Regions from separate parts of the Streptomyces sp. NPDC111656 genome, predicted to be linked through region 1. Evidence: predicted binding sites of a transcription regulator. Region 1 holds the regulator's gene; the other holds the start of a gene.
What was found. Region 1 encodes HrcA, which represses chaperone genes, less so after heat shock. Its sites were predicted from a motif close to TTNGCACTCNGNNNNNCNGAGTGCNAA; they were not measured.

Region 1 (14,553 bases):
TGATCCGCGGTATCTGGAGACGCTCAGGGCCGGAGGGTTCAACCGGATCTCGTTCGGCATGCAGAGTGCCCGGCAGCACGTCCTCAAGGTGCTCGACCGTACGCACACCCCCGGTCGGCCCGAGGCATGTGTCGCGGAGGCGCGCGCGGTCGGGTTCGAGCATGTGAACCTCGACCTGATCTACGGCACGCCCGGTGAGTCCGACGACGACTGGCGGGCCTCGCTCGACGCCGCGCTCGGTGCCGGGCCCGACCATGTCTCCGCGTACGCGCTGATCGTCGAGGAGGGGACGCAGCTCGCCCGTCGTATCCGGCGGGGCGAGGTGCCGATGACGGACGACGATGTGCATGCGGACCGGTATCTGATCGCCGACGAGGTGCTGTCCGGGGCGGGGTTCGACTGGTACGAGGTGTCCAACTGGGCCACTTCCGCCGCCGGGCGGTGCCTTCACAACGAGCTGTACTGGCGGGGTGCCGACTGGTGGGGGGCCGGGCCCGGGGCCCACAGCCATGTGGGCGGGGTGCGGTGGTGGAACGTGAAGCATCCCGGGGCGTATGCGGGGGCGTTGGCCGCGGGGCGGTCTCCGGGGGCGGGGCGGGAGCTGCTCTCGGAGGAGGACCGGCGGGTGGAGCGGATTCTGTTGGAGCTGCGGCTTCGGGAGGGGTGTCCGTTGTCGTTGCTGCGGGTGGAGGGGCTTGCGGCGGCGGGGCGTGCGTTGTCGGAGGGGTTGCTCGAATCCGGGCCGTATGGGGAGGGGCGGGCGGTTCTTACGTTGCGGGGGCGGTTGCTGGCGGACGCGGTCGTACGAGACCTGGTGGACTGAGGGGGCTGCGCCCCCACGCCCCGGCTGTGTTCTTGGGCTGCGGGTGGGTGGGGGTCGTTCGCGCAGTTCCCCGCGCCCCTAGGGGATCGGGGCTGCGCCCCGGATCCTTTGTCCGTGCGGGGTTCTTGGGCTGCGGGTGGGTGGGGGTTGTTCGCGCAGTTCCCCGCGCCCCTAAAGACCCCGGGTCGTTCGGCGTTTTGGAGCGAGGTCGGGGGACGCACCCCACCCACCCCGGCCCGCGACCTCCAGCCCGTCCGGTGAACGTGTGTCAGTGCGGGGCTGTGACGAAGTCGATGAGTTCTTCTACTCGGCCCAGGAGTTCTGGCTGCAGGTCCTTGTAGGAGCGGACGTGGGACAGGATGTGCTGCCAGGCGGCGCCGGTGTTGTCGGGCCAACCGAGGGCGCGGCAGACGCCGGTTTTCCAGTCCTGGCCGTGGGGGACCCGGGGCCAGGACGGGATGCCCACGGACGACGGCTTCACGGCTTCCCAGATGTCGATGTAGGGGTGGCCGAGGACCAGGGCGTGGTCGCTCGTGACCGACGCCGCGATACGGGACTCCTTGCTGCCGGGCACCAGGTGGTCGACGAGGACGCCGAGGCGGGCGTCCGGGCCGGGTGAGAAGTCCGCCACGATCGCGGGCAGGTCGTCGACGCCCTCCAGGTACTCGACCACGACGCCCTCGATGCGCAGATCGTCGCCCCAGACCCGTTCGACCAGCTCGGCGTCGTGGCGGCCCTCCACGTAGATCCGGCCGGCACGGGCGACCCGGGCCCGCGCGCCGGGGACGGCCACCGAACCGGAGGCCGTGCGGGCGGGACGGACGGGGGTGGTGGAGGAGGGGCGGGTGAGAGTGACCACCTGGCCCTCCAGGAGGAAGCCGCGCGGTTCCAGGGGGAACACGCGGTGCTTGCCGAAGCGGTCCTCCAGCGTCACCGTGCCCGCCTCGCAGCGGATCACCGCACCGCAGAAACCGGTACCCGGCTCCTCGACCACCAGACCCGGCTCCGCCGGAACCTCCGGCACGGGCTTGGGCTTCTTCCACGGCGGAGTCAGGTCCGGAGAGTACTGGCGCATTCGGATGACGATAGGAGAAGCCCGGCGGCGCTCAACGCGACACGCCGAAATCCGACGCGTCGAAACCCGGCGTGGCGAGACCCGGCCCGCCGATATCCGGCCCGCCGATATCCGACACGCCGAAACGCGCGGCCAGCGCGTCCCGCTGGGACCGTACGAACCCGGCGTCCACCACCGCTCCGTGACCGGGCACGTACAGCGCGTCCTCGCCCCCGAGTTCGAGCAACCTGTCGAGAGCCCCGGGCCAACGCGACGGTACGGCGTCGGGGCCCGCCTGGGGCTCGCCGGACTCCTCGACCAGGTCGCCGCAGAACACCACCGTCGGCTCGCCCGGCACCACGACCACGAGGTCGTGGGCGGTGTGGCCCTCGCCCGTCCGCACCAGCAGGACCTCGACGCCGCCGGCCAGCTCGAGATGTTGGGTGCCGCACACGTAGTTCCGGGGACGCACCAGGGTGTCCGCCGCGTCCTCCGCCGCCCGCGCGTCCAGCCCGCCCCGTACCGCGTCCGTGTACAGCTCCTCGCGCCCGTGCTCGTACACCTCGGCCGAGCCACCCGCGACGAGGACCTCCGCGCCCGCGAACGCCGCCGCGCCCAGGACATGGTCGAAGTGGGGGTGGGTGAGCGCGAGGAAGGTCACACGGCGGCCGGCGAGCGCCTGCGCCTCCCCGCGCAACCGTGCGCCCTCCGCGAGGCTCGACCCCGGGTCGATGATCAGCGCCCCGCCCTCGCTCACGACCAGCCCGACCGTGCAGTCCCAGACCGGAAGCCGCCGCCGCCCCACCCGCGGCGTCAGCTGCTCCCACCCGGCCTCTTCCCAAGTCACCTTCATACGCCGACGCTAGCGGTGAGAGCGTGGACGGTACGACATCGGGGGCAGGGACGGTGTGACATCACGGGACACGTCGGTGTACGTCCGTGCACCTTGCACAAGATCGCGGGGCCGCCCTTGCCGGGGCCGTACCCACCGGCCGTACACTGGGCCGGGGAATGCTGGCACTCGCACACGCTGAGTGCCAAGCGAGGCGCCGAGGGGTCGAGAGCTGGAGGTGTGCGCGATGCTCAGTGAACGCAGGCTCGAAGTGCTGCGCGCCATCGTCCAGGACTATGTCGGCACCGACGAGCCGGTCGCGGTCGGTTCCAAGGCGCTGACCGAGCGGCACCGGCTGGGAGTGTCCCCGGCCACCGTCCGCAACGACATGGCGGCCCTGGAGGACGAGGGGTACATCGCCCAGCCGCACACCAGCGCCGGGCGGATCCCCACCGACAAGGGCTACCGGCTCTTCGTCGACAAGCTCGCCGGCGTCAAGCCGATGACCGCGCCCGAGCGGCGGGCCATTCAGAACTTCCTGGATGGTGCCGTTGATCTCGACGATGTCGTCGGGCGGACGGTGCGGCTGCTCGCGCAGCTGACCCGGCAGGTCGCCGTCGTGCAGTATCCGTCGCTGACGAGATCGACCGTGCGGCATGTGGAGCTGCTGTCCCTCGCCCCCGCCCGTGTGATGCTCGTGCTGATCACGGACACCGGGCGGGTCGAGCAGCGCATGATCGACTGCCCGGCCCCGTTCGGAGAAACGTCTCTCGCGGATCTGCGGGCCCGGCTCAACAGCAGGGTCGCGGGCCGTCGCTTCGCGGACGTCCCGCAGCTCGTGCAGGACCTCCCGGACGCGTTCGAGGCGGAGGACCGAGGTACGGTCGCGACGGTGCTCTCCACTCTTCTGGAGACGCTCGTCGAGGAGACCGAGGAGCGGCTGATGATCGGCGGAACCGCCAATCTGACGCGCTTCGGACATGACTTCCCTCTCACCATCCGGCCGGTGCTCGAAGCGCTGGAGGAGCAGGTCGTGCTTCTCAAGTTGCTTGGTGAGGCCGGGGATTCGAGCATGACCGTGCGAATCGGTCACGAGAACGCGTATGAGGGACTCAACTCCACGTCCGTGGTCTCGGTCGGCTACGGTTCGGGCGACGAGGCAGTAGCGAAACTCGGCGTGGTCGGACCGACCCGCATGGATTACCCCGGCACGATGGGAGCGGTACGAGCGGTGGCACGGTACGTCGGACAGATCCTGGCGGAGTCTTAAGTGGCCACGGACTACTACGCCGTACTCGGCGTGCGCCGCGACGCGTCCCAGGACGAGATCAAGAAGGCCTTCCGGCGGCTCGCACGCGAGCTGCACCCGGACGTCAATCCCGATCCGAAGACGCAGGAGCGGTTCAAGGAGATCAACGCCGCGTACGAGGTGTTGTCGGACCCGCAGAAGAAGCAGGTCTACGACCTCGGCGGCGACCCGCTGTCCCAGTCGGGCGGCGGCGGTGCGGGCGGCTTCGGCGCCGGCGGGTTCGGGAACTTCTCGGACATCATGGACGCCTTCTTCGGTACGGCGTCGCAGCGCGGTCCGCGGTCGCGTACGCGGCGTGGCCAGGACGCCATGATCCGGCTCGAGATCGAGCTGGACGAGGCGGCCTTCGGCACGACGAAGGACATCCAGGTCGACACCGCTGTCGTCTGCGCCACCTGCAACGGTGAGGGCGCGGCGCCGGGTACCTCGGCCCAGACCTGCGACATGTGTCGCGGGCGGGGTGAGGTGTCCCAGGTCACGCGGTCCTTCCTCGGGCAGGTCATGACCTCCCGGCCGTGTCCGCAGTGCCAGGGCTTCGGGACCGTCGTCCCGACTCCCTGCCCCGAGTGCGCCGGTGACGGACGGGTCCGGTCGCGTCGCACGCTGACCGTCAAGATCCCCGCCGGTGTCGACAACGGCACGCGGATCCAGCTCGCGGGCGAGGGCGAGGTCGGGCCCGGTGGCGGTCCCGCCGGTGACCTCTACGTCGAGATCCACGAGCTGCCGCACTCCACGTTCCAGCGGCGCGGGGACGACCTGCACTGCACGGTGACCATTCCGATGACCGCGGCCTCGCTCGGCACCAAGGTGCCGCTGGAGACCCTCGACGGTCTCGAGGAGGTCGACATCCGTCCGGGCACGCAGTCCGGGCAGTCGATTCCGCTGCACGGGCGGGGTGTCACACATCTGCGGGGCGGTGGCCGCGGTGACCTCATCGTGCACGTCGAGGTGACCACGCCCACGAAGCTCGATGCCGAGCAGGAGCGGTTGCTGCGGGAGCTGGCGATACTGCGGGGCGAGGAGCGGCCCACCGGGCAGTTCCAGCCCGGGCAGCAGGGTCTGTTCTCGCGCCTGAAGGACGCGTTCAACGGTCGCTGACGGGTGTTCCCGGGGGCTCCGCCCCCGGGCGCTCGAGCGTCCATCCCGGTGGCCTATGCCAGGCGGAAGGCCCGATTCGGACTTGTTCGGTGGACGTGACAACATGCCGTCATGTCCACCGCACTGACCGATCTCTTCCCTCACCCGATCGTGCAGGCCCCCATGGCGGGCGGCGTCTCCGTCCCGGATCTCGCGGCCGCCGTGTCCGAGGCCGGCGGGCTCGGGTTCCTTGCCGCCGGGTACAAGACCGCCGACGGCATGTACCAGGAGATCAAGCAGTTGCGCGGGCTCACGGGCTGCCCCTTCGGGGTCAATCTGTTCATGCCGCAGCCCGAGTACGCGGACCCCGCCGCGGTCGAGGTCTACGCCCACCAGCTCGCGGGCGAGTCCTCCTGGTACGAGACCGAACTCGGTGAACCGGACAGTGGCCGTGACGACGGCTACGACGCCAAGCTCGCCGTCCTCCACGACAACCCGGTGCCGGTGGTCTCGTTCCACTTCGGCGTCCCGAGCACCGACGTCCTGGACTCCCTGCGCCGCGCCGGCACCCTCACCGTGATCACCGCGACCACGGCCGAGGAGGCCCTCGCCGTCCAGCGGGCCGGCGCCGACGCGGTCATCGTGCAGGGCGTGGAGGCGGGCGGCCACCAGGGCACCCACCGCGACAACCCGGAGACGGACGGCACGGGTGTCGGGCTGCTTTCGCTGATCGCGCAGGTGCGCGAGACCGTGGACATCCCGATCATCGCCGCCGGCGGCATCATGCGCGGCAGCCAGATCGCCGCGGTGCTCGCCGCGGGCGCGAACGCGGCGCAGCTCGGCACCGCGTTCCTCGCCACCCCGGAGTCCGGCGCCAACGCGGTGCACAAGCAGGCGCTGACCAACCCGTTGTTCGTACGGACGGAACTGACGCGCGCGTTCTCCGGCCGGCCGGCGCGCGGCCTGGTGAACCGCTTCCTGCGCGAGCACGGCCCTTACGCGCCCGCCGCGTACCCCGAGGTCCACCACCTCACCTCCCCGCTGCGCAAGGCGGCCGCCAAGGCGGGCGACGCGCAGGGCATGGCGCTGTGGGCGGGGCAGGGGCACCGCATGGCGCGCGAGCTGCCCGCCGGGCAGCTGGTGGAGGTGCTGAGCGCGGAGCTCGAGGAGGCCAGGACAGCGTTGTCGGCCGCCGGGGAAGCGGGGGGTGAGGTCCGATGACGGCACCGGTGTTCGTGGTCGAGCACTTCGAGGCGGGCAGCGGCGGACGGTACGTGCTCGACGGCCCGGAGGGGCGCCACGCCGTCTCCGTGAAGCGGTTGAACCCTGGTGAGGACGTCGTCCTCACGGACGGCGCCGGGCGGTGGGCCGAGTGTGTGGTCGTCGCCACCGAGGGCAAGGACCGGCTGATCGTCCAGATGGACTCGTACGGCGAGGAGCCCGCGGAGGAGCCCCGTATCACCGTCGTCCAGGCGCTTCCCAAGGGCGACCGGGGCGAGGTGGCCGTGGAGACGATGACCGAGACCGGCGTCGACGCGATCGTCCCCTGGGCCGCCTCCCGCTGCATCACCCAGTGGAAGGGCGACCGGGGTCTGAAGGCGCTCGCCAAGTGGCGGGCCACGGCCCGGGAGGCCGGCAAGCAGTCGCGCCGGGTGCGCTTCCCGGAGGTCGCGGACGCGGCGACGACCAAACAGGTTGCCGCACTTCTGGCCAATGCCGACTTCGCGGCGGTGCTGCACGAGGACACAGAGGTCGGCACCGAGCCGTTCGTGACGGCCGCACTCCCCGCCTCGGGCGAGATCGTGCTGGTGGTCGGCCCCGAGGGCGGGATCTCCCCCGAGGAGATCGAGCTGTTCACCGGGGCGGGCGCGAAGACGTGCCACCTGGGGCGTACCGTGCTGCGTACATCGACCGCTGGGACGGTGGCGACCGCGCTGCTGATGGCGCGCACCGGCCGCTGGTCCTGACCTCGCGCGCACGGGGGACGCCTTGGAACTCGCCCAAGTACGGCTGCTCGTCTCGGACTTCCCGGTCTGCTACCACTTCTACGCGGAGGTCCTCGGCCTCAAGCCCCAGTCGGGCGCGACCGAAGGACCGTACGAGAAGTTCAGTCCCACCGTCGGTTCGGCGGGCATCGCGCTCCAGGACCGCGCGATGATGGCCCGGATACTCGGTGAACTGGGCGACTCGGCGAGCGGCCACCGCTCGCTTGTGGTCCTGCGCGTCGACGACCTCGACTCCTACTGCGAGGCCATCACCTCGCGTGGCGCCGTCCTCGTGCACGGGCCGGACTTCATGACGGACCGGATGCGGGTCGCCCATCTCAAGGACCCCGAGGGCAATCTGGTGGAACTTCAGGAGTGGCTCCTCCTGCGGACCTGACAGAGTTTCACGCATACGCGTTCGACGGGGGACCACGAGGGTGTGTAGTGGCCGTATGGGGTCTACCGCGACGCCCGTGACAGTGGCACTCTGCCGTCTATGGGGGCATTGATGCGTATTCGACGAGTGGTGAGGCGACTGGTGACGGGCCGTCGGGGACCGATGGTCGCCGGGCTCGCCGTGGTGAGCGCCTTCGGGGTGGCCGCGTGCGAACCGGTCGGCGGGCTGAGCGCCTCCGCGGTGGCGTACACGACCGACCGGGCCGGGACCGCGGAGCTGCAGCGGCGGCACGTCGACGTGCAGTACCTGAGCTGCACCGGGTCCTACGGCGGCGGGAACAAGGCCTACACCCCGGGGCGCACACCGTCGGCCTCGAGTTCCACGCCCTCCGTGGTGGAGGTGGACTGCCGGGGACAGACCAAGGACCGGCGGGAGATCACCATCACCGGGAAGGTCACCCGCGAGGTCGAGGGCAAGTGCGTCCGCGGGGACCTGACGGCCAAGGTGGGCGGCAAGAAGTGGTTCCACGTGAACGTACTGGGCAACTGCAACGCCCCGAGCACGCCCTCGTACACGCCCCCCACCTACGGCGCGCCCACCTACCACCGTCCGGGCCCCACCACCACCGTCACCGTGACGAAGACCATGTGGTGCAAGGGCGATCCCACCTGCTGGCCCTCCCAGGGCAAGTGATCCAAACCCCTGTCGGGCCGAGCTGTCCCTGCATAGGGTGATCGGGTGACTCAGTCTGCATCGTCCGCGTCGTCGGTATCGCCCGCGTATCTCCGGTTTCCGCATCTGCACGGCGAGCTGGTCGCCTTCACCGCCGAGGACGACGTCTGGGTCGCCCCCCTCGACGGCGGCGGTCGCGCCTGGCGGGTCAGCGCCGACAACATGCCGGTGAACCATCCCCGCATCTCCCCGGACGGTACGACCGTCGCCTGGACGTCGTCCCGCGACGGAGCGCCCGAGGTGCACGCCGCGCCCCTGGAGGGCGGACCGTCCACGCGGCTGACGTACTGGGGGAGTTCGAAGACCCAGGTGCGCGGCTGGACCCCGGACGGCCAGGTGCTCGCGCTCAGCACCCAGGGCCAGGCCAGCCTGCGCCGCAGCTGGGCCCGGGCCGTCCCGCTCGACGGGGGCCCCGCGACCACCCTCCCGTACGGGCCGGTCGGCGATGTGGTCCACGGCGGTCCGGGTGTGCTGCTGCTGTCCGCTCCGATGGGGCGCGAGGCCGCCTGGTGGAAGCGGTACCGGGGCGGCACGGCGGGCAAGTTGTGGATCGACAGGGCCGGCGGCGACGGGGCGGGGTCCGGCGAGTTCGTACGGCTGCACGAGGACCTGGACGGGAACCTCGAATACCCCCTGTGGGTGGGGGAGCGCGTCGCCTTCCTCTCCGACCACGAGGGTGTCGGAGCGCTCTACTCCTCCCTCGCCGACGGCTCCGATCTGCGCCGCCACACGCCGATCGACGGCTTCTACGCCCGGCATGCGGCGACCGACGGCGCCCGGGTCGTGTACGCGTCCGCCGGTGAACTGTGGCTCCTGGACGACCTGGACGGCGCCGAGCCGCGCCGGCTCGACCTGCGGCTCGGCGGGCAGCGCGTCGACCAGCAGCCGCACCTCGTGAGCGCCTCCCGCTGGTTCTCGGCCGCCGCCCCCGACCACACCGGACGCGGCAGCGCGGTCTCCGTGCGCGGCGCCGTCCACTGGGTCACCCACCGCTCGGGGCCGGCCCGCGCGCTCGCCGCCCGGCCCGGTGTGCGCGCCCGGCTGCCCCGCGCCTTCCGGGTGGAGGGCGAGGAGTACGTGGTGTGGGTGACGGACGCGGCGGGCGACGACGCGCTGGAGTTCGCCCCGGCGACCGGCCTCGCGCCCGGAGCGACCCCGCGCCGGCTCGCCGCCGGACAGCTGGGACGGGTCCTCGGGCTCTCCATGGCCCCCGACGGCAGCCGCGCCGCCGTCGCCTCGCACGACGGACGGGTGCTGCTCGTCGAGCGGGAGACCGGAGAGGTGAGGGAGGTCGACCGGAGCGAGGACGGCGAGGTCTCCGGGCTGGTCTTCTCGCCGGACTCCGCCTGGCTCGCCTGGTCGCACCCCGGTCCGCGCCCGCTGCGCCAGCTCAAGCTGGCCAACACCGCCGACCTGTCGGTGACCGAGGCGACCCCGCTCCGCTTCCGCGACTACGCACCCGCGTTCACCCTCGACGGCAAGCACCTCGCCTTCCTCTCGGCCCGCTCCTTCGACCCCGTCTACGACGAACACGTCTTCGACCTCGCGTTCGTCGGGGGCTCCCGGCCGCATCTGATCACCCTGGCCGCCACCACCCCGTCCCCCTTCGGACCGCAGCGCCACGGCCGCCCCTTCGAGGCACCCGACAAGGACGAGACACCCGACAGTGAGGGCGCCCCCACCACCCGGATCGACCTCGACGGACTCGCCGACCGGATCGTCCCGTTCCCCGTCGAGGCGGCCCGCTACTCGACCCTGCGCGCCGCCAAGGACGGGCTGCTGTGGCTGCGCCACCCGGTCGTCGGAGTCCTCGGCGCCTCCCGCGCCACTCCGAACGACCCGGACCCGAAGACCGAACTGGAGCGCTACGACCTCGCCCAGCAGCGCGTCGAGCACCTCGCCGCGGACGCCGACCACTTCGCCGTCAGCGGCGACGGCAAACGCGTCCTGCTGTGGACCGACGGCAAGCTCAAGGTCGTCCCCAGCGACCGCCGCGCCTCGAACGACGACGAGAGCGACACGAACATCACCGTCGACCTCTCCCGGGTCCGCCAGACCGTCGACCCGGCCGCCGAGTGGCGGCAGATGTACGACGAGACCGGCCGCCTCATGCGCGACAACTTCTGGCGGCCCGACCTGGGCGGGGTCGACTGGGACGGCGTACTGGACCGCTACCGGCCGGTGCTCGAACGGGTCGCCACCCACGACGACCTCGTCGACCTGCTGTGGGAAGTGCAGGGCGAGCTCGGCACCTCGCACGCGTACGTGACCCCGCGCGGCGGCTGGGGCGGCGGCGACCGGGCGCAGGGACTGCTCGGGGCGGACATCTCCCGTCACGAGGACGGCAGTTGGCGCATCGACCGGATCCTCCCCTCGGAGACCTCCGACCCGGACGCGCGGGCGCCGCTCGCCGCGCCCGGCGTCGCGGTGCGCGCGGGGGACGCGATCGTCGCGGTCGCCGGGCAGCCGGTGGACCCGGTGGCCGGACCCGGGCCGCTGCTCGTCGGCACCGCGGGCAAGCCGGTCGAGCTGACCGTCTCCCCGTCGGGCGGCGGCGATCCGCGGCACGCCGTCGTCGTCCCGCTCGCCGACGAGGAGCCGCTGCGCTACCACGCCTGGGTCGCGGACCGGCGCGCCTACGTCCACGAGAAGTCCGGCGGACGGCTCGGCTATCTCCATGTGCCCGACATGCAGGCGCCCGGCTGGGCCCAGATCCACCGCGACCTGCGGGTCGAGGTGGCCAGGGAAGGGCTGGTCGTGGACGTCCGGGAGAACCGCGGCGGCCACACCTCCCAGTTGGTCGTGGAGAAGCTCGCGCGGCGGATCGTGGGCTGGGACCTGCCGCGCGGGATGCGGCCGTACAGCTATCCGGAGGACGCGCCGCGCGGACCGGTCGTCGCCGTCGCCAACGAGTTCTCCGGCTCGGACGGCGACATCGTCAACGCGGCGATCAAGGCGCTGGGCATCGGGCCGGTCGTCGGGACACGGACGTGGGGCGGGGTCGTCGGCATCGACAGCCGGTACCGGCTCGTCGACGGCACCCTCGTCACCCAGCCCAAGTACGCGTTCTGGCTGGACGGTTACGGGTGGGGCGTGGAGAACCACGGTGTCGACCCGGACGTCGAGGTCGTCCAGACGCCGCAGGACTACGCGGCCGGGCGCGACGCGCAGCTCGACGAGGCGATCCGGATCGCGCTGGCCGCGCTCGCGGAGAACCCCGCCAAGGCGGCGCCGACGCTCCCGGAGCTCTGATCCGGGCATCCACCCCCACCTACCGAGGCCGATACGATGCACGACGTAATGATCAGACGGCGTGAGGAGGCACACGCATGACGGGAGCACCGCAGGACGACTGTCTGTTCTGCAAGATCGTCGAGGGGCACGTTCCCGCGAACGTCGTCCGGGAGACCGACACGACCGTCGCCTTCCGCGACATAAACCCCCAGGCGCCCACGCACATCCTGGTCATCCCCAAGGTGCACCACCCGGACGCGGCCTCCCTCGCCGCCGCCGACCCCGCCATCGCCGCGGACCTGCTGCGCGAGGCCGGCGAGGTGGCGTCCGAGGAGAAGCTGGAGAGCTACCGCATCGTGTTCAACACGGGCAGCGGCGCGGGCCAGACCGTCTTCCACGCGCACGCCCACCTCCTGGGCGGTCGTGGCATGCAGTGGCCGCCGGGGTAACCGACCTTGTCCGTACGTGAACTGGTGGTCCTCGGCACCGCCAGCCAGGTCCCCACCCGGCACCGCAACCACAACGGCTATCTGCTGCGCTGGGACGGGGAGGGCCTGCTCTTCGACCCCGGTGAGGGCACCCAGCGGCAGATGCTGCGAGCCGGGGTCGCCGCGCACGACCTGCACCGGATCTGCGTCACCCACTTCCACGGCGACCACTCCCTCGGTCTCGCCGGGGTGATCCAGCGCATCAACCTCGACCGTGTCCCGCACGAGGTGACCGCGCACTACCCACGCTCCGGGCAGCGCTTCTTCGACCGGCTGCGGTACGCGACGGCCTACCGCGAGACCGTCGAGCTGACCGAGGCACCGGTCGAGGCGGACGGGGTGCTCGCGACCACCCCCTCGTACACCCTGGAGGCCCGCAGGCTCTCCCACCCCGTGGAGTCCTTCGGCTACCGGCTGGTCGAGCCGGACGGCCGGCGGATGCTGCCCGAACTGCTCGCGGAGCACGGGATCAAGGGGCCGGACGTGGGGCGGATCCAGCGCGAGGGCGCGCTCGGCGGGGTCTCGCTCGACGACGTGAGCGAGGTGCGGCGCGGACAGCGGTTCGCGTTCGTCATGGACACGCGGCTGTGTGCGGGTGTGGACGCCCTCGCCGAGGACTGCGACCTCCTCGTCATCGAGTCGACGTTCCTGGACGGGGATCACCAACTCGCCGTCGACCACGGCCACCTGACGGCTGGTCAGGCCGGACGGGCGGCGCGGGACGCGGGCGTACGGCATCTGGTGCTCACGCACTTCAGCCAGCGGTACTCCGAACCGGACGAGTTCGAGCGACAGGCCCGGGCCGCCGGGTTCGAGGGCGAGCTGACCGTGGCGCGCGACCTGGTGCGGGTGCCGGTGCCGAAGCGCCGATGAGTCGGCGGCGCACGAGATCGTCGGTATACGCCCGTACGATATTTCGATGCCCCTCCCCAAAGCAGAACTGCACCTCCACATCGAAGGCACCCTCGAACCCGAGCTGGCCTTCGAGCTCGCCGCGCGCAACGGCGTCACGCTCCCGTACGCGGACACCGAGGAACTGCGCAAGGCGTATCTCTTCGACGACCTCCAGTCGTTCCTGAACCTGTACTACGAGCTCATGGCCGTCCTGCGGACCGAGCAGGACTTCGCCGACCTCGCCGACGCCTACCTCGCACGGGCCGCCGCGCAGGGCGTGCGACACGCGGAGATCTTCTTCGACCCGCAGGCCCACATCGCCCGGGGGGTCGGCATGGGCACGGTCGTCGAGGGACTGCATCGGGCGCTCTCCCGCAGCGAGGAGACGCACGGCGTCTCCACCCAGCTGATCATGTGCTTCCTGCGTGACGAGTCCGCCGAGTCGGCGCTTGCGACCCTGGAGGCCGCGAAGCCCTACCTCGACCGGATCGTCGGCATCGGCCTCGACTCCGCCGAGGTCGGGCACCCGCCGGTCAAGTTCCGCGAGGTCTACGAGGCCGCCGCCGCGCTCGGCCTGCGGCGCGTCGCCCACGCGGGCGAGGAGGGGCCGCCGGCGTACATCACCGAGGCGCTGGACGTGCTCGGCGTCGAGCGCATCGACCACGGGCTGCGCTGCATGGAGGACCCCGAGCTGGTCGAGCGGCTCGTACGGGACCGGGTGCCGCTGACGCTCTGCCCGCTGTCGAACGTACGGCTGCGCGCCGTGGACGTCCTGGAGGACCACCCGCTGCCCGCGATGCTGGACGCCGGGCTGCTGTGCACGGTCAACTCCGACGATCCCGCGTACTTCGGCGGGTACGTCGCCGACAACTTCCACGCGGTGCACGAGGCGCTCGGGCTGGACCGGGAGCGGATGCGGGAGCTGGCGCGCAACTCGTTCGTGGCGTCCTTCCTCGAGCACGACGAGGAGCGGCGGGCGCGCTACCTCGCCGAGGTCGAGGCGTACGAGTTCGGATAGACCGCGGCGGGACTACCTGCTTGCGGGCCCCGGTCCGGCCGCCGCACCCGCGGTCGCCTGCCGGGGCCCTGCCGTGTCGTACGCCGTCCGGGGTGCCGGGACGGCGTCCAGCGGGATCTCCACGACCGGGTGCTCCTGCGGGAGCGGCGCGGCGCGCCGGGTGCGCAGGGCCACGGCCGTCATCGGGCCGGTGATCAGGAGCAGGCCGAGGGCCAGGATCACGCCCATCGCCGGGTACCCGACCCGCGCGGCGAGCAGACTGCCCGCGAGCGGACCGCATGCCGTGCCGAGCGAGGACGCGGAGCCGACGAGGACCGCCCACCGGCCGCGCCGGTCCAGGGACGCGGCGAGGCCGATGACGTAGGAGAGCACGACCGGGTAGACCGTGTTCCAGGCGATCTCGCCCGTCGCGAAGGACGTCAGGTCGGTGGCCGCCGCGCTGAGCGCGATGCATCCGGCGATCAGGGCCGTGCCCGCGCCGATGGGCAGTGCCCGGCCCAGGCGCTGGCCGAGTGCGCCCGCGCCGATCACCCCGAGCAGCCCCGCGCCGAGCGCCACCGCGAAGACCGCGCCGACGGTCACCTCCGTCAACCCCGCCTGCTGCAGACCGATCCGGCCGCTGACACCCCAGAGTGAATTCTGGGCGAGGGACCAGCAGAGCATCGCGGCGGCGAGGACGAGTCCGGCGCGGCGGTGGGGGAGGGGAGTGG
Region 2 (14,553 bases), on a different contig from region 1:
CCCGGGATGCGCCCCTTGTTGAACTTCACGTACCGCACCGCGGCCTTGAGGTCGACGATGGCGGCGGGCGCGGTGCCGTAGTACGTCCCGCTGGAGTCGACCAGCGACCGCCCGCGTGCGCCCGGCTCCACGACGACGTACCCGGCGGCGAGCGCCAGCTGCTGGCGGCTCGCGGCGGAGTCGGCGGCGGGAGCGGGCCCGCCCGGGCCGCCGGGGCCCATCCCACCGCCCGCGCCGATGCCGGTGGCGTTCGCGACGGACGACGGCATGTAGCCGCCGACCTGGTTGGCGAAGAGGATGGGAGCGCCGGACGCGTCCACGACGCTCCCGTCGATCTTCACCGGAACGCTGACGTTGAGGGACTGATAGGTGGCGTCCACCGGGTTGGCCACGTACGAGGCCACTTTGTAGAAGTGGTAGACGACCTCGTGGGCGGTGCCGGTGGTGTCCGTGATGCTGGTGGTCAACTCCGTGTAGCTGCTCGGATCGAAGACCAGGGAGGAGTCCGTGGACGCCGCGGACGACGCCGCGGACGTTCGGCTCGCCGCCCGAGCACCGGAGGCGAACCCGACCGCCGGCACCGCGGCACCCACGGTGAGCCCCATGACCACTGTCCTGCGCTTCACTGACTTCACGACCGTCTCCTGTCTTCGCGGCTCGTTCGAACAACGAGATCCCAGGACAACAGCCGTTTCTTAAGCCTTCCTTTGCGTCTCCAGTGACGGCACCGGGATCCGGCCACCGCCCTGACCAGCCACAACCACGGCCACCTTGCCGTGCCGGCCTCCAAACCGAAGCAATCGCCCACAAAATTGTCAGCAATTTTGGCGCGATCTCGCACGCTCGGACTCCCGGTTGGCCTCCCTGACCCGCGCCCGCAGCGCCTCCTCCGGCGCACACGCACGCAGCACGTCCGCCAGCCGCACCGCGGTACGCACGTTGCACCGCCCGAGCGCGACCAGCGCGAACGGCTCCTCGCTCGCACCGGTCACCGGGTCGACCCGCAACGAGGGCAGGACGATGCCGACGCCTTCCAGAGCCGCCTGGAGTTGTGCCACCACTTCTCCTGTCGACGTCGCATCCATGATCCCGCCTTCTCCACTCTGAGTGTTCACGTTCACCACACAGAGTGGCCAACTCGCCTCTAACCTGGCCAGAGACGGCGTCCCAACAACGCAGCGTGTGTGACAGGGAGTTGTTGTCCATGGCAGGTCCGAAGGATCTCGACCCCTCCTCGTCCCCCCGTGCCCTCCTGGGCGCCGAGCTGCGCCACGCCCGCGAGAAGGCGGGCCTCAGCCAGGAGGAGCTGGGCCAGCCTCTGTTCGTCAGCGGTTCGTTCATCGGCCAGTTGGAGGCGGGCACGCGGCGGATGCACCTCGAATACGCCCGTCAGATAGACGGGATCCTCGGCGCGAACGGCTTCTTCGAGCGCAACTGCAAGGCACTCGCGAAGTCCAGGTACCCGGACCACTTCGCCGAGGCGGCGGAGGCGGAGGCAATCGCGACGGCGATCAGGGAGTACGCGGCTCTGCTGATCCCAGGGCTGCTGCAGACGGAGGGGTACGCGCGGGCGGTGTTCCGGGCGTACCAGCCGACGGCGACGGAGGATGTGATCGACGAGCTGGTGGCGGCCCGGTTGGAGCGGGCGTGTCTCCTCGCCGATCCAACAACGCCGTTGTTGTGGGCGGTTCTGGACGAGGCAGTGCTGCGGCGGAAGGTCGGCGGTGTGCAGGTGATGGCGGGCGCCCTCCGGCACGTGGCGAAACTCGCCCGGCGGCACCGGATCATCGTCCAGGTGTTGCCGTTCGACGCAGAGGCCCATGCGTCCATGACCGGGGCTCTGACACTTCTGGACTTCGAGGAAGCCCCACCGCTCGCCTTCATCGAAGGACCCAGCATGGGACGGCTGGAGGACGACCCGGCCACGGTCACCCGCCACCAACTCACCTACGATTTGCTGAGGGCCAGCGCGCTGGCGCCGCAAGAATCCCTGGCCCTGATCGAGTCAGTGGCGGAGGATTACGCGCATGAAGATCAACCGTGAGTGGCGCAAGTCCACCTACAGCGGCGGCGAGGGCGGAAACTGCCTCGAAGTCGCCTCCGGTCACCCCACCGTCGTGCCGGTCCGCGACTCCAAGAACCCCGAAGGGCCCCGGCTCGTGTTCCGGGCCGACGCGTGGACGGCCTTCGTCGCAGATCTCAAGCGCTAAAGAGGGCACCCGACGAGGGAGTCGAGGATGTCACGCGCGGCGGTCAGGTCGTCGATCGACGCGGCCACCGCCCACGGCCTGGAGGTGGGCGCGCTGACCGCGGCGAAGGGTGCCGCCGACCGGGCCGTCGCCGCCGGCCACGAACCGGACGGACTCCCACGCCTGGCCACGGTCCTGCGCACCGGGAAGCCCCACGGAACTCAAGCCCCAAGCCCCGAGACCTCTCTGCAAGGAACGGGTGGAGGGCCCCAACCCACCCTCCCACCCTGGCGAGTTGACTTGACGCGACCGACTTGCCACGCACAGTCACCAGGCCTTAGCGTGCCCGAATAACGAACAACCCCCGCCCGGTGCTGGAACACCTGCGGGGGTTTGACCAACGAGACGATCGAGACATCGCCCCATGGCTGAAGCCAACTTTAGTGCTGTACCCCGCCCTGCGCACGCCCTCCCCCACCCAATGGCCAACCCGGGCTACGGAAAACGCAGCGCCCCGGACCAACGCCCCCGCACCAACCACGACTTCGCGCACCTCCCGCCCCGCGAGGCAGCGATCGCCGCGTACGTCGACCGGCTCCCCGACGGCGCCGACATCTCCGTAAAAACGCTGGCCAAAGAGCCTCCGTACGGCCAATGCGCCCTGCGCACCGCTCTCAACAACCTCACTCGGGCAGGCCACTTGCGCCGGGGGCGCGAACACCTGACCGAGTCGGGCGGCTCCCGCTGGGTCACCCGATCGTGGTTCACCCGAACGGCACGCGACGACGGCTGGTGGGCGACGTTCACACGGGGCGCACCGGGCGACGTAGCGCAGGAGCCCCCGAACCGGTCGTCCGCGCCCACCCGCTCCCGCGCCCACATCCTGCTGGCGGCACTGGGTCGCACGACCCCGGCCCTGTCCCTCTCGGCCCGGGACTGCGCCGACCTCGCGCCCCTGCTCACGGAGTGGTTCGCGAGGGGCGCCACCGAAGAGCAGGTACTCCGGGCCCTGTCCGCGGGCCTCCCCGTCCCCGTGCACAGCCCGGCCGCCCTCGTCCGCACCCGCCTGACCGCCAAGCTCCCACCGGAACCCGTACGAGAGACGCCACCACCACGCCCGCCCCTGCGCATCCTGGAGTGCGCGAAGTGCGGGGTCCCGGGCCGCCCGGAGGCCCTGCCCGGCGGCCTCTGCGGCCCGTGCCGGGGCGACACCGCCCCACGGCCCACCGGCCCCCTGACATCCACCGCGGTCCACGCCCACGCCGCCGCGGCTCGTGCGGCGATGGTCGACCGACGAGAAAGGGCACGCGTATGACCGCTCCAACGGTCCGGAAGCACACAGCGAGGGCACCATGGTGGGAAGGAGGCGACACCACCATGACCTTTGGCACCAGGCGCCCGCAGATGTCCGCGGAGGACTTCGAAGAGCTGGCCGGCAAGGCCCCGAAGAACGTTCAGCTCGAATTTCTGGATGGACGGCTGTACGTCAAGGGCGACCACATTGAAGTCGAGGACTTCGAGGAACTCGCCCGGAGGGCCCCTGAGGGCGTCAAGCTCGAACTGATCGATGGAAAGCTAGAGGTCAAGCCGTTGCCGGACAATCGCCACAGGGCCATCGTGGTGTGGCTCGTTCGACTGTTCATGCAACTGCGCCCCGAACTGGCCCTGTACCACGAACAGGACCTCAAGATCGGCACCTACCGCAAAGGGCACGCCACTGCGGACGCCGCATTGGCGCCGTTGGATCATTTCATCGCCCAGGACAACGACTGGGCCGATCCGGATGGCGTCCTCATGGTCGTCGAAGTGACCTCCCGTGATCGCGACACCGACCGGCGCGACCGCATCGACAAGGTCCGTGGTTACGCGGAGGCAGGCATCCCCGTCTACCTCCTCATCGATCGGGACAACGACACCCTCGTCGTGCACAGCGACCTGAAGAACGGGGCGTATCGGCAGAGCCCCTCATACCCGTACGGAGCCGCGGTCGAACTCCCGGTGCCCGTGAACATCACCCTGGAAACCGAGAAGCTCAAGGACTACGCCGACTGACCGATCAGTGGCAGCGCCCCGAAGTCATGGTGCTCCCAGAGCCGGCGCGAGGTCTCGTGCGGATACGCGGTGACGACCGACTCCGTGTCGAAGACCTGGGTCGGCCGCCGCTCGGTGTCGTACGCGGGCCAACCCGGGTCTCCGGTCGTGGCGAACGCCGTCCAGGCCGTGCGGAAGCGGGACGACACGGCCTCGGCCTCCGGGGACGACCCGACCCCGGCGAACAGCATCAGGCCGAGATCGGCGGCGAAGGTTCCGAACAGCAGCGGTATGTCGAGCCCGTGGCAGGCACCGAGCGCGCCTCCGTAGGCGGGCGCGGGCCAGGCCAGCTCGTAGACGTGCACGCGGCCACCGCCCGCGATCTGCGCCTCGGCCAGACGCAACGAGGGCATACGGAACACCGCGTCGGAGTGCACCCACTCGTAGAGCTCCTCGGGAGAGGCGTCGGGAAAGGCGGCGCGGTAGGCCCGCTCGCCGTCAGCCCCGAAGCCCGAACCCGGTCCCAGGCCCATTCCTATTCCCGGTCCCGGTCCCGGTCCCGGGCCGAAGGTGCGCAGTGCCGCCGTCGCCTGTTCATCCGTGATCGTCCCGAGTCGGCCGCCCAGCGCGGCGAACAGCCGGTACTCGTTCCGTGTGTGCCCGACGATCAGTTCCACGTCCCGTGCCGAGCCGGCCGCCAGCGCCTGCCAGGGGGCGGTCGGCAGTACCTCTCCGTCGACGACGGGCGAGAAAGCGGTGAGCGTGTGGGCGACCATGCCCCACCTGTCCTCGAACTCCCGCATCTTGGGCCCCAACGCCTCGCCCACGGCGGTCAGTCGGCGGGGATCCACCGAGGACAGGTCGGCGGCCGTCGGACGCAGACCCGCCTCGGCGGCGATGGCGGCGGCGATGTCGCGGGCGAGCTCGTCGGAGAAGAAGGGGCCGGGCATGCTCTGCGCGATCGCCCGACCGAACAGCCCCGCCGCGCCGGGCATGGCCAGCAACGAGGCGACGGACCCGGCGCCCGCGGACTCACCGAAGACGGTGACCCGGCCGGGGTCGCCGCCGAAGGCCGCGATGTTCTCCCGTACCCATTCCAGGGCCGCGACCTGGTCGAGCAGCCCCCGGTTGGCGGGGGCTCCGTCGATCCGGGCGAAACCCTCCACGCCGAGGCGGTAGTTGAGGGTGACGACCACCAGGTCGCCGTCGCGGGCGATGCGGCGCGCGTCGTATCCGGGGCTGCCGGAGTGGCCGAGCTTGTAGGCGCCGCCGTAGATCCAGACCATCACCGGACGGCGGGCGGCCGGGTCCGGGTCGGGCGTCCAGACGTTCACGGTCAGCCAGTCGTCGCCCATGGGGGCGTCGATCACCCCGGTACGGCCCTGGAATCCCGACTCCTGCGGGGGCGGCGGCCCGAAGGCGAACGCGTCGCGGGTGCCGTCCCAGGCGGTCACCGGACGCGGGGCGGCGAACCGCGCGTCCCCCACCGGCGGTTCGGCGAACGGAATGCCCCGGAAGACCACCAGTCCGTCCTCCCGGCGACCACGCACCGCACCGGCGTGGGTGCGCACCACGCTCGCTCCTGCTGACGTCACGACGGCTCCCCGGGTACAGGTGGAACGGAACGGTTCCTTGAGGGAACAGCGTGCTACGAAACAGCCAGGCGATCACCCCCCGGGGATGGGGAGGCGATCGCCTGGATGCGATTTCGGACAGGTCGGGTCACGTCAGGTCCGACCGGCCCGAGGCTCAGCTGAGCGTGCGCAGCGCCGCCGCGTCGTACGCCTTCAGCTCGTCGAACCGCCCGTCCAGCACCTTCGCCGCCCACTGCGGATCCTGGAGCAGCGCGCGGCCGATGGCGACCATGTCGAACTCGTCGCGCTCCAGGCGGTCCAGGAGTTCGTCGATGCCCTTGACCGGGGCACCCTCGCCCTGGAAGCCCTTGAGGAAGTCGCCGTCGAGGCCGACCGAGCCGACGGTGATGACCGGCTTGCCCGTCAGCTTCTTCGTCCAGCCGGCGAGGTTGAGGTCGGAGCCGTCGAACTCGGGGAGCCAGTAGCGGCGCGTGGAGGCGTGGAAGGCGTCCACACCGGCCTCGGCCAGCGGGGTCAGGATCGCCTCCAGCTCCTCCGGGGTCTCGGCGAGCCGGGCGTCGTACGCCTGCTGCTTCCACTGGGAGTAGCGGAAGAGGACTGGGAAGGAGGGCGACACGGCGGCGCGGACCGCGGCCGCGATCTCCGCCGCGAACTTCGTACGGGCCACGGGGTCGCCGCCGTACGTGTCGGTCCGGCGGTTGGTGCCCGACCACAGGAACTGGTCGATGAGGTAGCCGTGCGCGCCGTGCAGCTCGACTCCGTCGAAGCCGATGCGCTCGGCCTCGGCCGCGGCCTCGGCGAACGCCTCGACGACATCGTCCAGGTCCTGCTGGGTCATGGCCTTGCCGGTGACCTCGGCGTCCGCGGAGCCGATGCCGGACGGGCCGACGGCCGGCGCGTCCGCGAACGGCGGCTGTCCCGCCTCACGCACCATGCCGATGTGCCACAGCTGCGGGACGATCGTGCCGCCCGCCGCGTGCACGGCGTCGGCGACCTTCGCCCAGCCCGCGAGCTGCTCCTCGCCGTGGAAGCGCGGCACGCGGTCGCTCTGCCCGGCCGAGTCGTGGCCGACGTACGTGCCCTCGGTGACGATGAGGCCCACGCCCGCGGCGGCGCGGCGGGCGTAGTACTCGGCCACGTCCTCACCGGGGACGCCGCCCGGGGAGAACTGCCGGGTCATCGGTGCCATCGCGATCCGGTTCGGGACGGTCAGGCCGTTCAGCGAGACAGGGCGGGACAGGATCTCGGCCGCGCGGGAGGCGGGTGCAGTCGTAGACACGTGTGGGGGCTCCTCGGGTACCGGATGGTATGTGCGTATGCATCGATGGTGCGTCAACCACAACTCTCCGGCCGTTCATGTCATTCCGGCCGCCCGGCACCTCGCCCTGTGACCCCGGACACGCCCGAGGGCGGCACCCCCTGTTTCCAGGGAGTGCCGCCCTCGGCAGGAAAACCGATCCTCGGAAGGATCAGAAGTCCATGTCACCGCCCGGCATGCCGCCCGGAGCGGCCGCGGCGGCCTTCTCCGGCTTGTCGGCGATGACGGCCTCGGTGGTCAGGAACAGCGCGGCGATGGAGGCGGCGTTCTGCAGGGCAGAGCGCGTCACCTTCGCCGGGTCGATGATGCCCTCGGCGATCATGTCGACGTACTCACCGGTCGCAGCGTTCAGGCCGTGGCCGACGGGCAGGTTGCGCACCTTCTCGACGATGACGCCACCCTCGAGACCACCGTTGACGGCGATCTGCTTGAGCGGGGCCTCCAGGGCGAGCCGCACGGCGTTGGCGCCGGTCGCCTCGTCACCCGAGAGCTCGAGCTTCTCGAAGACCGAGGAGGCCTGGATGAGGGCCACGCCACCACCGGCGACGATGCCCTCCTCGACGGCCGCCTTCGCGTTGCGAACGGCGTCCTCGATGCGGTGCTTGCGCTCCTTGAGCTCGACCTCGGTGGCGGCACCGGCCTTGATGACGGCCACGCCGCCGGCCAGCTTCGCCAGGCGCTCCTGGAGCTTCTCGCGGTCGTAGTCCGAGTCGGAGTTCTCGATCTCGGCACGGATCTGGTTGACCCGGCCCTGGACCTGGTCGGCGGAGCCGGAGCCGTCCACGATCGTGGTCTCGTCCTTGGTGATGACGACCTTGCGGGCACGGCCCAGCAGGTCCAGACCCGCGTTCTCCAGCTTGAGGCCGACCTCCTCGGAGATGACCTCGCCGCCCGTGAGGATGGCGATGTCGCCGAGCATGGCCTTGCGGCGGTCACCGAAGCCCGGAGCCTTGACGGCGACGGACTTGAAGGTGCCACGGATCTTGTTGACGACCAGGGTCGACAGGGCCTCGCCCTCGACGTCCTCGGCGATGATCAGCAGGGGCTTGCCGCCCTGCATGACCTTCTCCAGCAGCGGGAGCAGGTCCTTGACCGAGGAGATCTTGGAGTTGGCGATCAGGATGTACGGGTCGTCGAGGACGGCCTCCATACGCTCCATGTCGGTGGCGAAGTACGCCGAGATGTAGCCCTTGTCGAAGCGCATACCCTCGGTGAGCTCAAGCTCCAGACCGAAGGTCTGGGACTCCTCGACGGTGATGACGCCTTCCTTGCCGACCTTGTCCATCGCCTCGGCGATGAGCTCGCCGATCTGGGTGTCGGCGGCGGAGATGGAGGCCGTGGAAGCGATCTGCTCCTTGGTCTCGACATCCTTGGCCTGCTCAAGAAGGGCACCGGAGACGGCCTCGACGGCCTTCTCGATACCACGCTTGAGAGCCATCGGGTTGGCGCCGGCGGCTACGTTGCGCAGGCCCTCGCGGACGAGCGCCTGGGCGAGAACGGTCGCCGTCGTCGTACCGTCACCGGCGACGTCGTCCGTCTTCTTGGCGACTTCCTTGACCAGCTCGGCGCCGATCTTCTCGTACGGGTCCTCGAGCTCGATCTCCTTGGCGATGGAAACACCATCGTTGGTGATCGTGGGGGCGCCCCACTTCTTCTCGAGGACGACGTTGCGGCCCTTGGGGCCAAGGGTGACCTTGACGGCGTCGGCGAGCTGGTTCATCCCGCGCTCGAGACCGCGCCGTGCCTCCTCGTCGAACGCGATGATCTTGGCCATGTGAAGTGGTCCTCCCGGACTGGGGTGGATTGCTCCGGACCGCGCTGGCGCCCGCGACGGACGGCCTGCCTGCCCCGTGGTTCCTTGCACCACCTGGCCTGCGGGCCTCACCGACCCGGTCCTTCGTTATCACTCTCACCTTCAGAGTGCTAACGCCAATGATTAGCACTCGCCCCTGCCGAGTGCAAGCGCCTTCCCTTGATCCGCAGGTGAGAAGGGGCGCGCAACCCGCGCGTCGCGCCGGTGCGCGAGCGGACCCACGACGGCGTCATGACAGTGCACGGACAGACCGAAGGGCTCGTACCCCATGGGATACGAGCCCTTCGTCACGTCGAACAGTCAGTCGGCGCGTGCTTCAGCTGGTCGCGAGCCGGACCATGTCCGCCTGCGGCCCTTTCTGGCCCTGCGAGATCTCGAAATCGACCCGCTGACCCTCTTCCAGGGTGCGGTAGCCGTCCATCTGAATCGCGCTGTAGTGGACGAATACATCCGCACCACCGTCGACCGCGATGAAGCCGTACCCCTTCTCCGCGTTGAACCACTTGACGGTGCCCTGAGCCATGCCTAACTCCCCTATTACTGGCCCTTGCACAGGACCGCACTTCGCGGACCCGGGTCAGACCTCACCCCCCAACGGTTGGGGGTGTGCGCCGGAACGCGTCGACCGCGGCTGAATGTATCTGTCCAACTGCCGTCTGCAACAGGTCAATCGGACGAGAATTCCGGGCACGGCTGATCGGGAATATAGGGAGAATTTGCGAAGATTCAGGGCAAGTCGGGCCCCATAAAAGCCGTATAAGGCTCAAAAGCGCGGGACACTTTGGCTACTTCTTGTCGGACTTCGGGCGCGAACTCATATGCGCCCGGCATGCAAAGTGGAGCCGGTTCCCCAACTGTACCCCGCTCAACCATACAGAATTGCCCCCTCCGCTTCTCTCACGGAGGGGGCAATTCGATGAACTCTCGGTAATTGGCATTACCAAGGGTAACTATCTCACCCTGGGTAACGGCACGCGAGGAGGTCAGCCACCGGCGACGGCGGGGATGATCGAGACGCCCACGCCGTCCGGCGTCGCCGTCTCCAGACCCTGCTCGAAGCGGACGTCGTCGTCGTTCACGTAGACGTTGACGAACCGGCGCAGCTTGCCCTGGTCGTCCAGGACGCGCGCGGCGATACCCGTGTGGTTCTTCTCCAGATCCGCGATGACCTCACCGAGGGTCCCACCCTCGGCCGTCACCTCGGCCTGACCACCGGTGTAGGTGCGCAGGATGGTGGGGATGCGGACGGAAACGCTCATTCTTGTGACCTCCGGTCAGGTAAGGGCTTTTAGGGGCGCGGGGTGTTGCTAAATATGCGGCTCCGCCGCGTGGGCGCGACCAGCGCCCACCGGCCCGCAGACGAACAACGACGCTTACGCGAGCCCAGCTTCCCTGAAGGACTCAAGGCTGGGGCGGATCGTCGCGGTGAGCCCGGTACCCGCCACCGCGTCCAGCGTCTTCAGACCATCACCGGTGTTCAGGACGACGGTGGTCAGACTCGGGTCGAGGAGCCCGTTCTCGATCAGCTTCTTGGTGACACCCACGGTCACCCCACCCGCCGTCTCCGCGAAGATCCCCTCCGTACGCGCGAGCAACTTGATCGCGTCGACGACCTGATCGTCGTTCACGTCCTCCACGGCCCCACCCGTACGCCGCGCGATGTCCAGCACGTACGGCCCGTCGGCCGGGTTGCCGATGGCGAGCGACTTGGCGATGGTGTTCGGCTTCTGGGGCCGTACGACGTCGTGGCCCGCCTTGTAGGCGACGGACACCGGCGAGCACCCCTCGGCCTGGGCACCGAAGATCTTGTACGGCTTGTCCTCGACCAGTCCGAGCTTGATCAGCTCCTGAAGACCCTTGTCGATCTTCGTGAGCTGGGAGCCGGAGGCGATGGGGATCACCAGCTGGTCGGGGAGCTTCCACCCCAGCTGCTCGCAGATCTCGTACGCCAGGGTCTTGGAGCCCTCCGCGTAGTACGGCCGCAGGTTGACGTTGACGAAGCCCCAGCCCTCGCCGGCCGGGTCGCCGATCAGCTCGGAGCAGAAGCGGTTCACGTCGTCGTAGTTGCCCTCGATGCCGACGAGCTCACCGCCGTAGATCGCGGCCATGACGACCTTGCCCTGCTCCAGGTCGTGCGGGATGAACACGCAGGAGCGGAAACCGGCCCGGGCGGCGGCGGCGCCGACGGCGCCGGCGAGGTTGCCGGTGGAGGAGCAGGAGAGGGTGGTGAAGTTGAAGGCGCGGGCCGCTTCGATGGCCTGGGCGACGACGCGGTCCTTGAAGGAGTGCGTCGGGTTGCCGGAGTCGTCCTTGACGAAGAGCTTGCCGGCCTCGACGCCCAGCGCGCGGGCGAGGTTGTCGGCCTTGACGAGCTTGGTCCAGCCGGGGTTGATGTTCGGCTTGTCGGCGACGTCGGCCGGGACGGGCAGCAGCGGCGCATAACGCCAGATGTTCGCGGGGCCCGCTTCGATGCGCGCCCGGAGCTCTTCGGTTTCGTAGGCCGAGAAGTCGTACGCGATCTCCAGCGGGCCGAAACACTCCTCGCAGGCGAAGACCGGGCCGAGCGGCACGCGGTGCCCGCACTCGCGGCAGGAAAGCGCGGCGGCGGGTCCGAGATCCACACCGACTACGGTGGTGGTGTCGCCCGCGACAGGGTTCGTGGTGCTTGCAACAGTCGAACTTGCAACAGTCTGCGCAGCCATGGAGGCGAGGCCCTTTCTCCTCATCTTCCTCACGACGCACTTCGCCGTGAGACGGATTTGGCACCTTCCCTAGCCGGGAGCCTCGCCACATCAATGTGACAGGACCAGCTGGAGGGTTGCCGGGGCTTCATCGGGCCGTATCCCTCTGCCCCTCTGGATGAGCGGTATTCGGTTGTGTCGTGCGGGTGGTGCGGTGGTCCGCAAATGATCTACGACATGCGATGGTCATCCGCGTTGTTCAAGACTGTAACCGAAGGCCAGGACAGTTGAGATAGTCGTCCGAACCGCGAGATGGATCACACCGTGAGACACCGGGTGATCAGACAGTGAGGAGCCGCAGACTGTGCTGAAGGAAACTGAGCGCTGGCTGAGCAATCGCTCCTGGTCCGTGACCGATCGCCCGCTCCACAGACTCATGTCCGCCAAACGGGCCACGGGCTCCTCGGTGAGCGTCGTCCTGCCTGCGCTGAACGAGGAGGAGACGGTCGGCGAGATCGTCGCCGTCATCCGCCACGACCTGATGCAGCAGGTGCCCCTCGTCGACGAGATCGTCGTCGTCGACTCGGGCTCGACCGACCGCACCTCGCAGGTGGCCGCCGCGGCGGGCGCGCGCGTGGTGCACCGGGACGAGATCCTGCCGCGCATCCCGACCGTGCCCGGCAAGGGCGAGGTGCTGTGGCGTTCCCTCCTCGTGACGAGCGGGGACATCGTCTGTTTCATCGACGCGGACCTGAAGGAGTTCTCCTCGGACTTCGTCTCCGGGATCGTGGGGCCGCTGCTCACCGAGCCCGGTGTGGACCTCGTCAAGGCGATGTACGACCGTCCGCTCGGCGGTGCGGCGGGGCAGGGCGGCCGGGTCACCGAACTCATGGCCCGCCCCCTCCTCAACATGCACTGGCCGCAGCTGGCCGGCTTCGTGCAGCCGCTCGGCGGGGAGTACGCGGCCCGCCGCTCGCTGCTCGAACAGCTCCCCTTCCCCGTCGGGTACGGGATCGAGCTGGGCATGCTGGTCGACGCCCTGCACCTGGTGGGCCTGGACGCGCTCGCCCAGGTCGACGTGGGCGTGCGCAAGCACCGCCACCAGGACGGGCAGGCGCTGGGCCGGATGTCCGCCGCGATCTACCGCACGGCCCAGCTCCGGCTGGCCCGCGGCCACCTGATCCGCCCGGCCCTCACCCAGTTCGAACGGAGCGGGGACGGTTTCGAGCCGCGTACCTACTCGGTCGACACGGAGGAACGTCCCCCGATGGTCGAAATCGCCGAGTACCAGAAACGCAGGGCGGCGTAGAAGCACCCCGTCAGGGGCGCGGGGCTGTGACACATATGCGGCTCCGCCGCGTGGGCGCGACAAGCCCCCACCGGCCCGCAGACGGCATACGGCTGAAGGGAACGTTTGAGCGTTTCGACGCCGGGCTAGGTTTCGAGGCATGGCTTCCCCCGCTTCAACGCAAGGCGCCCACAACATCCTCGTCGCCTCCAACCGCGGCCCGGTCACCTACGAGGTCCAGGAGGACGGCTCGCTGCGCGCCAGGCGCGGTGGCGGCGGGCTGGTCTCGGGCCTCTCCGCGATCGGGCCGGACGCGGGCGCCCTGTGGGTGTGCTCGGCGCTCGGCGCCGGCGACCGCGAGGCGGTCCGGCGCGGGGTCGCCGAGGACGGCGTACGGATGCTGGACATCGACGCCGACGTGCACGCGGACGCGTACAACGGCATCGCGAACTCCGTGCTGTGGTTCGTCCACCACATGCTGTACCAGACCCCGCTGGAGCCGGTCTTCGACGCGGAGTTCCGGCGCCAGTGGGCGTCGTACGAGGCGTACAACCGCGCGTTCGCCGAAGCGCTGGCCGCGGAGGCGGCGCCGGGCGCGGTGGTGATCGTCCAGGACTACCACCTGACCCTCGTCCCCGGGATGCTCCGCGAGCTCCGCCCCGACCTGCGGATCGGCCACTTCTCGCACACCCCCTGGGCGCCGGTCGACTACTTCCGGATGCTGCCCGACGACATCGCCGAACAGGTGCTGCGCGGCATGCTCGGCGCGGACCGGCTCGGCTTCCTGACTCAGCGCTGGGCGGACGCGTTCACCGCCTGCTGCGACGCGCTCGTCGGCGGGCTCGGCGACACCCGGATCGGCGTGCACGGGCTCGGCGCGGACGCGGACTTCCTGCGCAGGCGCTCACACGAGGCGGACGTCGCCGACCGCATGGCCGCGCTGCGCGAGCAGATCGGCGAGGGCCGCAGGACGATCGTGCGGGTCGACCGGACCGAGCTGTCGAAGAACATCGTGCGGGGCCTGCTGGCGTACCGGCAGCTGCTGGCGGACCACTCGGAGTGGCGCGAGCGCGTCGTCCACGTGGCCTTCGCCTACCCCTCGCGTCAGGACCTGGCCGTCTACCGCGACTACACGGCCGAGGTGCAGCGCGTGGCGACCGAGATCAACGACCGGTACGGGACGCCGGGCTGGACCCCTGTCGTCCTCCACGTCAAGGACGACTTCGCCCGCTCCCTGGCCGCGTACCGGCTCGCCGACGTCGCCCTCGTCAACCCCATCCGCGACGGCATGAACCTCGTCGCCAAGGAGGTGCCGGTCGTCTCCGACGAGGGGTGCGTGCTGGTGCTCTCCCGGGAGGCGGGGGCGTACGAGGAGCTGGGCGAGGACGCGGTGGTGGTGAACCCGTACGACGTGGTCGGCACCGCGCGGGCGCTGGACGCGGCGCTGACCATGCCGGTGGGGGAACGGGCGGAACGCACGAAGCGGTTGGCTGCCGCCGGGACGGCGTTGCCTCCGGCGCAGTGGTTTCTTGAGCAGCTGCGGGAGTTGGAGGGCTGAGTAGGGATCAACGGTCCAGGCGACTCGCCAATGCCTTCAGCAGGCGTACGACTCCCGCCGGGCCGTCGACCACGAGATCC

Region 2: a site for HrcA is predicted at 9,034-9,060, ahead of groL (chaperonin GroEL). Genes of this name have one in related genera too.

Annotation. Positions count from the first base shown of each region.
Region 1 covers NZ_JBVKCA010000004.1:157,117-171,669, forward strand. Annotated here, with positions in the region: gene hemW (radical SAM family heme chaperone HemW) at 1-823, shown strand, start outside; gene ACZ7M3_RS14085 (DUF3097 domain-containing protein) at 1,092-1,898, opposite strand; gene ACZ7M3_RS14090 (MBL fold metallo-hydrolase) at 1,930-2,730, opposite strand; gene hrcA (heat-inducible transcriptional repressor HrcA) at 2,957-3,979, shown strand; gene dnaJ (molecular chaperone DnaJ) at 3,980-5,116, shown strand; gene ACZ7M3_RS14105 (nitronate monooxygenase) at 5,228-6,316, shown strand; gene ACZ7M3_RS14110 (16S rRNA (uracil(1498)-N(3))-methyltransferase) at 6,313-7,062, shown strand; gene ACZ7M3_RS14115 (VOC family protein) at 7,085-7,477, shown strand; gene ACZ7M3_RS14120 (hypothetical protein) at 7,589-8,170, shown strand; gene ACZ7M3_RS14125 (S41 family peptidase) at 8,216-11,461, shown strand; gene ACZ7M3_RS14130 (histidine triad nucleotide-binding protein) at 11,539-11,892, shown strand; gene ACZ7M3_RS14135 (ribonuclease Z) at 11,899-12,804, shown strand; gene ACZ7M3_RS14140 (adenosine deaminase) at 12,851-13,843, shown strand; gene ACZ7M3_RS14145 (MFS transporter) at 13,856-14,553, opposite strand, start outside.
Region 2 covers NZ_JBVKCA010000010.1:180,992-195,544, forward strand. Annotated here, with positions in the region: gene ACZ7M3_RS28405 (subtype B tannase) at 1-605, opposite strand, end outside; gene ACZ7M3_RS28410 (hypothetical protein) at 816-1,058, opposite strand; gene ACZ7M3_RS28415 (helix-turn-helix domain-containing protein) at 1,205-2,044, shown strand; gene ACZ7M3_RS28420 (DUF397 domain-containing protein) at 2,028-2,210, shown strand; gene ACZ7M3_RS28425 (hypothetical protein) at 2,238-2,543, shown strand; gene ACZ7M3_RS28430 (hypothetical protein) at 2,671-3,504, shown strand; gene ACZ7M3_RS28435 (Uma2 family endonuclease) at 3,567-4,241, shown strand; gene ACZ7M3_RS28440 (carboxylesterase/lipase family protein) at 4,229-5,815, opposite strand; gene ACZ7M3_RS28445 (NADH:flavin oxidoreductase) at 5,970-7,094, opposite strand; gene groL (chaperonin GroEL) at 7,285-8,907, opposite strand; gene ACZ7M3_RS28455 (cold-shock protein) at 9,263-9,469, opposite strand; gene ACZ7M3_RS28460 (MoaD/ThiS family protein) at 9,930-10,205, opposite strand; gene thrC (threonine synthase) at 10,320-11,648, opposite strand; SAM riboswitch class I at 11,666-11,812, opposite strand; gene ACZ7M3_RS28470 (glucosyl-3-phosphoglycerate synthase) at 11,992-12,936, shown strand; gene ACZ7M3_RS28475 (alpha,alpha-trehalose-phosphate synthase (UDP-forming)) at 13,076-14,473, shown strand; gene otsB (trehalose-phosphatase) at 14,481-14,553, opposite strand, start outside.